One region of the Enterococcus innesii genome, then DNA from elsewhere that is predicted to be linked to it. Evidence: a T-box and tRNA genes for the amino acid it is inferred to sense, from the RefSeq annotation. Region 1 holds a T-box; the other holds one or more tRNA genes.
What was found. The T-box of region 1 lies ahead of leuS (leucine--tRNA ligase). A T-box ahead of a tRNA ligase gene usually reads a tRNA of that ligase, here a tRNA-Leu.

Region 1 (4,740 bases):
ATCGTTGCTATGATGGCTCAGTTCATGATTTCCAATCATCTATTTGGCGGAAGTGATGCTTCATCAGAAATTTTCACTCGCGCTACGTATCCAAACGGCTTTCTACTAGTGATCTTGATTCCATTGGTCGCAACAGCCGCTTTGTTCTATGGGATCATTCGCAAAAAATAACAAAAAAGTGTTGCTGAGAACCACTCAGTAACACTTTTTTTCTTTGTCGCTACCAAAAAGCTGCCTAACAGACTGTCGATCTGTTAGGCAGCTACGTTTTTAGCGTTTAGTTTGCAACGATATTGACCAATTTATTCGGTACAACGATCACTTTGCGGATCGTTTTTCCTTGGAGCTGTTCTTGGACAAGTTCGTTTTCTTGCGCCAATTGTTCAAGCACTGCTTTTTCGGCATCCGCTGGCACCATTGCTTTGGCGCGAACTTTGCCATTGACTTGAAAGACGACTTCGATCTCATCTTCCACTAGGGCACTTTCGTCATAGGTTGGCCATGGCACATATGAGATCCCATTGTCATTTCCGAGGATCGACCAGAGCTCTTCCCCGATATGCGGTGCGATCGGAGCCAATAGCTGCACAAATCCTTCGACATATTCGTAAGGCAAGGCATCGGCTTTGTAGGCTTCATTGACGAAGACCATCAATTGGGAAATCGCCGTATTGAAGTGCAGCTGCTCAAAATCTTCCGTCACTTTCTTAACGGTTTGATGGTACACTTTCGACAATTTGCCATCGTTGAATGTCGTGATGCGGTCGCGCATTTTGCCATTTTCATCGACGATCAAGCGCCACACGCGATCCAAGAATTTGCGACTGCCTTCAAGACCATTCTCATTCCAAGCGATCGATGCATCCAGTGGTCCCATAAACATTTCATATAAACGCAAGGTGTCCGCACCGTATTGGTTGACGACATCATCTGGATTGACGACGTTGCCGCGGGATTTTGACATTTTTTCATTATTTTCCCCAAGGATCATCCCTTGGTTAAACAATTTTTCAAATGGTTCTTTCGTTGGTACAACACCGATATCGTACAAGAATTTATGCCAGAAGCGAGCATAAAGTAAATGCAAGACAGCGTGCTCTGCGCCACCGATATAAATATCGACTGGCATCCAGCGTTTCAATTTATCGTAGTCAGCCAAAACAGACTTATTATGAGGATCGATAAAACGTAAGAAATACCAGGAACTTCCAGCCCATTGCGGCATCGTATTGGTTTCCCGACGTCCTTTTTTCCCAGTTTCAGGGTCGGTGACATTGACCCAATCCGTGACATTGGCTAATGGCGATTCACCAGTACCGCTTGGTTTGATATTGTCGGTTTTTGGCAAACGCAACGGCAGCTGATCTTCAGGAAGCGTCGTAGTCGTCCCATCTTCCCAATGGATGATTGGGATTGGTTCCCCCCAATACCGTTGACGAGAGAACAACCAATCGCGAAGACGATAGCTGACTTCTTTTTTCCCAACATGGTTTTCTTCCAACCATGCGACCATTTTTTCGATGGCAGTCTCTTTGTCTAGCCCATCCAAAAAGTCTGAATTGATATGCAGTCCATCTTCGGTATAGGCAGATTCTTCCACGTTGCCCCCTGCCAATACAGGAATGATCTCTAAGCCGAATGTTTTGGCAAATTCGTGGTCACGTTCGTCATGGGCAGGAACCGCCATGATCGCACCTGTTCCATAAGAAGCCAAAACGTAATCGGCGATCCAGATCGGGATCTCTTTGCCATTCACGGGATTGATGGCATAGGCACCAGTGAAGACACCGGTTTTTTCTTTGGCCAAATCTGTTCGGTTCAAATCAGATTTTTTCGATGCTTCTTCTACATAGGCATCAATGGCTGCTTTTTGTTCAGGGGTAGTGATTTGGGCCACTAGCTCATGTTCTGGCGCCAATACGGCGTAGGTCGCACCAAACAAGGTATCTGGGCGAGTCGTAAAGACGGTAAAGTCTTTTTCCATCCCTGCCACTTTAAACGTTACGTTGGCTCCGACAGAACGTCCGATCCAATTGCGTTGCATTTCTTTGATGCTTTCTGGCCAATCAACTTCTTCTAAATCGTCCAACAAACGATCAGCATACGCCGTGATTTTCAGCATCCATTGGCGCATCGGTTTGCGGATCACATCATAGCCGCCCCGTTCGCTCTTGCCGTCAATGACTTCTTCATTGGCGATCACAGTTCCAAGCTCTGGTACCCAGTTTACTGGAACTTCAGCTTCATAAGCTAACCCTTTTTCATAAAGCTTGGTAAAGATCCATTGGGTCCACTTGTAGTATTCAGGGTCTGTCGTGTTGATTTCACGATTCCAGTCATAACTGAAGCCTAACGAATTGATTTGACGACGGAAGGTCTCAATGTTTTTCTTTGTGAATTCCGCTGGATCATTTCCAGTGTCTAATGCATACTGTTCGGCAGGCAGACCAAAGGCATCCCAGCCCATTGGGTGCAGTACATTGTAGCCTTGGCTGCGTTTGAAGCGGCTCAAGATATCCGTAGCCGTATAGCCTTCTGGATGTCCGACATGTAATCCTTGTCCAGATGGATATGGGAACATATCTAGCGCATAAAATTTTGGTTTGTCCGGCTCATCATGGGTGTTGAATTCATTTTTCTTCGCCCAATATTTTTGCCATTTTTTTTCGATTTCTTTGTGATTGTAATTCACGATGGACTCCTCCTAAAAATTGGTGTTTTGCTCGTCAAATCAACTAGCAAAACTTAAAAAAAGTCCTATAAAAATCGCTATGATTTTTATAGGACGTTATCAACGTGGTACCACCTAAGTTTATCTGCTCCTCAAAAAAGCAGACCTCGATGTTTTAACGGCCATCGCCGTATCTGCCTAGCCAATTCAGGTTCAGTCAGATATCACTCGAAGACGAGTTCGAAAGGTGTGCTGTGCATTTCCACCAACCATGCACTCTCTAAAAGTCCCACCGTACTTCTACTATTCCTTCTCAAACGTGAAAGTTTCTTTGCACTTATCCTAACAAAAATCATTAGGAATAGCAATCTATTTTACCCTAACTGTTTGTCCTGGGTAAATAAAGTTATTTTGAATATTGTTCCATTGGATAAATTGATCCGTCGTGATGCCGAACTTATCTGCGATTCCCCAAACGGAATCCCCCGATGCGACCTTGTAAGAACCATTTGTCGTGGAAGTACTGGTGGTAGCTGCCGTGCCGCCTTGCTTAACGACCACCTTTTGTCCTGGATAGATAAAATCATTTTTGATGTTGTTCCAGCTGCGGAATTGATCCATCGTAATCCCATGTTTATTGGCAACTGACCAGACTGAATCACCCGCTGCCACCGTATAGGTATTGCCTGCAGCACTACTGCTGGTTTGGCTACTGACGGTCGTGCTTGTTGTAGTACTCGTTGCGGAACTACCGCTGACAACCACCTTTTGTCCTGGATAGACATAGTCGTTTTTAATATTGTTCAAACTGCGGAATTGATCCATCGAAATCCCATGTTTGTTAGCAATCGACCAGACCGAATCGCCAGCTGCCACCGTGTAGGTGCCGCCACTGCTTTGGCTAGCCGTTGATGCCGTGCTGACGGTCGTAGTACTGCTGGTATTCGTAGACGATCCACCGCTGACGACAACTTTTTGCCCTGGATAGACAAAATCATTTTTGATGTTGTTCAAGCTGCGGAATTGATCCATCGAAATGCCATGCTTATTGGCAATCGACCAGACCGAATCGCCAGAAACTACGGTATAGGTGTTGCCTGATGTAGTTGCTGAAGTATTACGATTGACGATCGATACTGTTGAAGTTGTCGAAGTACTTTGGGTGCTGCCGTTGACATTCAACGTTTGCCCCGGATAAACAAAATCGTTTTTGATGTTGTTCAAACTGCGCAACTGATCCATGGAGATGCCATGTTTGTTAGCAATCGACCAGACCGAATCGCCTGAAGCGACTGTATAGGTTTGACTGCCGCTCGTGCTAACAGCTGCCGTTGTAGTCGTGGTATTGGTTGATGCGCTAGCTGTGGCACCACCACCGGCATTGCCAGAAGCTGGTGTGTCATATTGCGTCAAACCAAATTGTTGGATCACGGCATTCAGGGAAGAAGCATAGTTTGGTGCAGTCGCATAGCGACCTGCTAGCCATGCGGTTGCATCAAGATATGAAGTCGTATTGCTCTTCCAAGCGCCAGAATAATACGCGACACCGCTTTGTAAAGAGGTTGAGCGTAAAGTACGTGCATTATCTTCGAATGATTGCGTGTAAGATGGGTAGCGCTTAAAAGGTTCATTCATAGTCAACCATTGATTGTTCAAGTACTCCAAGGTACTCATATAAACGGTTTGACCGTTGTAGCTGCCTTTGATCCCGAATAAATTATAATTTGGTGCTTTTGATAAACTGCTTCGGCCCCAACCACTTTCTAAAATGGCTTGTGCGATCATCACAGAAGCATATAAATCGTTGGCTTGTGCCACGGGCTGAGCGTACGTAGCGATTTCGGCAATAAATGCGGAAGTATTCGGCGCGGCAAAATTGCTAGTAGAAACTTGGGCGATCGAGGTCTCTACGGCTTCTGCTTGAACCGATGACACCAATGGAGCTACAACAGAGCAAGCAGTCAGTGTCGTTCCTAAAACAACTGCACTTTTTTTGATCACTCGATACTTATCGCCCGATTGGTCTGCTTGACGATGTACTTTTCTTGATTGACTCGTGTTCATGTCCG
Region 2 (4,740 bases), 1.8 Mb from region 1:
ACGGGATTGATTGGCGCGTCCTAAAGCATGGCGATACCAATCTACATCGAGGGTTTCTAGTGCCCATTGTGTTTCCTCCGCAGTAAAACCTTCTGTTTCTAACAGTTCTGCCATCTCTTGTTTTGAATAAAAGCGACGATTTCCTTGCGCTCTAACGAGGAAAAAGGCTTCACGTTCTCGTTCTGTCGCATTGTTTTCGCGCTCATAGCGTGCTGCTACAGTCGGGGTGCGATGAAACCCTGCTAAAATCGTTTCCTCGGTCACTTCGTTATCAAACACGTAGGTTCTGAAGTGAAAACGATTGTCGTTTTCCAGTTCAAGCCATAGTGATTCAACCAGAAATAGATAGCCAGATGGAATCGTTTCATAAACAGCAGCGGCTATTTCGTTAAAATAAGCGGAAACGGCTTCGTAAGGAGTCCTTATCTCGGGAACGATTTCCGTCGTTTGGCCATTAAACAAAGTGATTGCGGAAGGATAGGTCTCGCCAGCATTCGTAAATGTGAGAATCTCCACTGGCTCATGTTTTGTTGAAAAGACATTCATGGTCACACCGTTCGCCAAATCAATAGCGGTCTGCCACTCGATTTCTTGGTCTTCGCTTTGTTGGTGTAAGTGTTCAAGTGTATCAGGTGTCAAACCAAGCTTTTCTCGTGAATCTTCATTGACCGCTTCTTCATCGTCAAGTGGATTGTTTGCCCCAACTGTCACTAGTGCCAAATCCTCTTCGTATTCATTGAATAATTCTTGCAATTTTGCTCGTCTACTGACGATGATCGGGCTTTCCTCATGGAGGGCAAGTAAGGCTTCGATCCGGCCATTGCGAGCGGTAACCCAACTGGGCATATCCAGATAGCGAGCTTCGATCGCTTCTTGAGCGAGTGCGATCATTGTTTCCGTGTTTTCAATGAATGCCGCCTTGTGTTTTGAGTTGCTATTGACCTGGTCTAGAAAGGCCAATTCTGCTTCTTTGCCTCGAATCATCAGTTCGAGATTTTCAATACTTAACTCATAAGTAAGATTTTCTGCATGATAGGTATGTTCCCAACCGGCATCTAAAGCGGCACCGATGCGCTCAGAAAGTTCCTCAGGACTTGCTGAATTTCTCGTCCCACATCCTGAAATCAGGCATAATAGCAGCAATAAGGGCAGCAAAACTTGTTTTTTCATTTTTCTCCTCCTCGTGAGTCTCTGGTAAACTTCACTTTTTTGTTCGAATGAACGCATCAAATCGAGACTTTTCTTGGGTATAAAAAATAGCAACAATATAAGGGGCAACATAAGGGCATCGCGATGCTCCTTTTTTTGTTAGTTTGTAATTATCCATGGTTGTCATCGCAGAGTCGATTTGTTCTGCTGAAAAGACTTCTGAAGCCAATAAACGACGGATATTGGCATGAGGTAGATTCATCCTGAGACGGTAGCTGTTTGCTTTTTGCAACGCTTGTTCGTTCCAGTCGATAGTGAGGTGGTCCACTGACCATTGCGCATCATCATGGGAAACGCCCTCAAATTCTAGTTGTCGTATCATGCGAGTACGGGAAAAGTCATCCGTCTAGTATAGGCTTTGGCACGGGCTATCCCTCGTCTTTGTTCTGAAGATTTCTTACTCTCGGTCTGAGTTTGTTCATCATTGTTTTGCTGGCTTTGCGTTTGGCGCTAGCTTATTGAAGCTGCTGATAAACGGTAGCGACCATGACTTGGTCAATGTCATGATCAAAGCCATAGGTCATCACCGCCAACTGATGTTCATCAGAAGATTGATCGAATCGATTCATAAACATCAAGGATTCACGAGGAATATTTATGACCAGCGCTCGTAAAATCGTTTCATAGAAGGCAGCTTTTTGCTCGTCGGCAGTTTCCCGATTAAGAACAGTAAACCCAGATGCGTACTCCTCATCGGACTTCGCAAAAACCAAGACGTCAACATTCGTTTCCCTTGTGTGGTAAACAGTGGCAGTGAGTCCATCGTCAAGTTCGATCCTGCGATGAAGAGTAAGCGTATCTTCTGTGAGCTCTTGAAGCTGTTCAATATCGTCTGCTAAAAGCCCCAGCTTTTCCCGTGGGTCGGCTTCAGGAATCGTTTCGTTTGCTACCTCCAGTAGACTGTTGAGGTTGTCTTGATTACTGAGAATGATAGGGTTCCGTTCATGAATCGCAACCAGAGCCTGGCTATAACCAATGCGGGCAGCAAACCAAGCAGGGACATCGATCCGACGCTCCACTAGCGCTCGTTCAGCGGTTGCCATCAAATCAACCGTGTGGCTGATCAATTGCTGAAGATCTTCGTCGGAAGAATCAAGTTCTTCCAAAATAGCCAGTTCGGCATGGCTGCCTGCAATCAGCAATTCTAAGGTCGCAGGTTGATAATAGCTCCAGCCCGTTCCAGACTGGTTTGTATATTCCAGTCGTGCTTCGATGCCAAGTGCAACGGTCTCTGACAGTTCTTCATCTGCCTTGCCGCAGCCGATAAGGAAAATAACGAATGACAATAGGGTGGTCAGTATTCTTTTTTTCATTAGGCTCCTTCTTTCTATCAAAAGTAACTGAGAAAACGGTCGGAAGAGGTTTGTTGTTTGGTCATCGGGGGGAAGGAAGAAGTCAGGTGAATGGAATAAATGCTGAAAAGATTTTCCATCACTCGTTCATTCAAGAAACTGTTTCTGACACGCTAATAAGAAATGACGGAACATCGAACTAGTTTTCATCAATAATCGTTATATTGTTCATTTTATATGAAAAATATCTATGAATGCAATGATAAAAGAATTTTTATTGGACTTTTTGTGTTTAGGGAAAGGAGGGTTACTATTAACTTTTTAGGAGTAGGTGCTCAAGATCAAGCGATCGAGAGAATTCATTGAAGGATCGCCAGGGGGGAATTTTTTGTGCAAACAAAAAAACAGCTTCCCCAAAGGGGAAACTGTACTGATGCGGAAAATGGGATTTGAACCCACACGAGCGATTGCTCACAAGACCCTCAATCTTGCACGTCTGCCATTCCGTCATTTCCGCAGATACTATAGAAGGTAACGCAGGCTGAAGTAGTTCTGTCACACCGCGTCTAAAAAATATCTTACCTGATTTTTGACAGGTTTGTCAATAACTTTTCCAAGAGCTATTTAAAAGAATATTCAGACAATGGATTGCAATTTTTGTCATAAACGGTATGCTAAAAGAATGAATGATTTTTTGAGAGGAGAGCAAATGAATTACTTTAGAAACCAATTAGCCAAATCTGCGAAACAAAGAATATTTATCTTCCTACTCATGGGTGCCTTTAGTTTAGGCTGCTGTTTTTCCGTTTATTTGAAACTAATGGAACCCATCAACTTGCCCGCTACGATCACTGCAGAAAAAGCCGAAGCCTCAAGGCTTGTTGATCGCTACCAAGCCAATCAGTCGGGCTCGCCTGATGAGCAAGAGGTGTATCAACTTTTGCTTGAAAATAATACACTGACCTCACGGCAGTTATCCAACTTGATTATGGAGGAATACGAACGATTTAATCAAACGAGTATTCAAATTGCAGAACTAAAAAAGCAGATTTGGGCGTCTGAAGTTGATGACAAAGCCTTTTTACCGCCTATGTGGACGATCGAACAAGAGCAAACGGTCTATCAAGCCTTAGCCGAGCAAGAAAAAGAGCCGGTCCTCACGGCTGCCAATACCCAGACCGCTGTCGCTTTGGCAATAACGCTTTTGCTGAATTTTGGGTTCTTCTTTTGGGCTTTTTTTGCCAGTGACAATTTGATAGAAGAAAGAGAACACTTCTCTTTGATTCGCTCGTACCCGCAGATTTTTCCGATTCGGATGTTAAGTAAAATTGTGGTCAAAGGGATTACAAATTTAGGCGTTTTGGTTGTGTTCTTCTCAGGTGTCTTTCTTTCAATGAGCCTTTTGGGGGAGTTCGGGGATTGGCAGTATCCAGTAGCCGTCTATCTCAGTGGGGATTGGGTCGCCGTACCTTTTTGGCAAAGCGTTTTATATAGTATGGTTTCTTTTGCCTTGCTGATTGGTTTGATCGAATGCTTAGGTTTTGTTATGAATATGATCGCAGCCAATCGATATGTCTCTTTCTTTTTGCTAGTGCTTTTTTATGGGTTAGGCTTGATTCCGATGCTGCAAAAGATCCCACTGTTACCAGTTCATCTAGCTGCTATGGATAAATTTTATTCGGGCGCCTTTGCTTTGGGTTCTGGTACTTCTTGGGGAGTCTATGCTAGTTGGCTGCTCACGGTGGTGTGGATCTTCCTATGTTTAAGCATCATGCTCGTTGCGGATAAACAGAATCGCTTGTTGAAAGGAGGCAAAGGATGAAAGACTATTTTTTCTTTGAATTACGACAACTCTTAAAGAGCAAGAAAACCATTGGTCTTTTTTGCTTGCTTCTTATCTACAGCGGCGTTTACAGTTTTTGGCAAAAAGATTTTCGCCCGATTGAACGAGTAGATGAAACGGAAATGCAACAACGCTATACTGTGCGACAAGATTTTCTTGATCAACAAGCAGCCAATCCTTCTGACCATTGGTCGGCAAGCTTAGCAGTTGAAATGTTTACCCCATGGAACGAAGCGGAAAAACAACGTTTAGATGAACTAGCTGGTGAAGACTGGCAAGCTTATGCACAAGGAACAAGTACGTGGTACCAATTGGCGTTGCAGTTTACCGATGAACGAAATGTTTTTTATACACCGGATTATTATACGTTTCAAAATTACTACGCTGCCTATGACG

Region 2: it encodes a tRNA-Leu, which carries the amino acid that the T-box ahead of leuS (leucine--tRNA ligase) is inferred to sense. The anticodon was not compared.

What each region holds. Positions count from the first base shown of each region.
Region 1 covers NZ_AP025635.1:1,593,494-1,598,233, forward strand. Annotated here, with positions in the region: gene ENLAB_RS07420 (hypothetical protein) at 1-171, shown strand, start outside; gene leuS (leucine--tRNA ligase) at 278-2,692, opposite strand; T-box leader at 2,779-2,998, opposite strand; gene ENLAB_RS07430 (muramidase family protein) at 3,041-4,735, opposite strand.
Region 2 covers NZ_AP025635.1:3,348,226-3,352,965, forward strand. Annotated here, with positions in the region: gene ENLAB_RS15635 (hypothetical protein) at 1-1,170, opposite strand, end outside; gene ENLAB_RS15640 (Ltp family lipoprotein) at 1,202-1,531, opposite strand; gene ENLAB_RS15645 (hypothetical protein) at 1,665-2,522, opposite strand; tRNA gene ENLAB_RS15650 (tRNA-Leu) at 2,936-3,018, opposite strand; gene ENLAB_RS15655 (hypothetical protein) at 3,211-4,323, shown strand; gene ENLAB_RS15660 (ABC transporter permease) at 4,320-4,740, shown strand, end outside.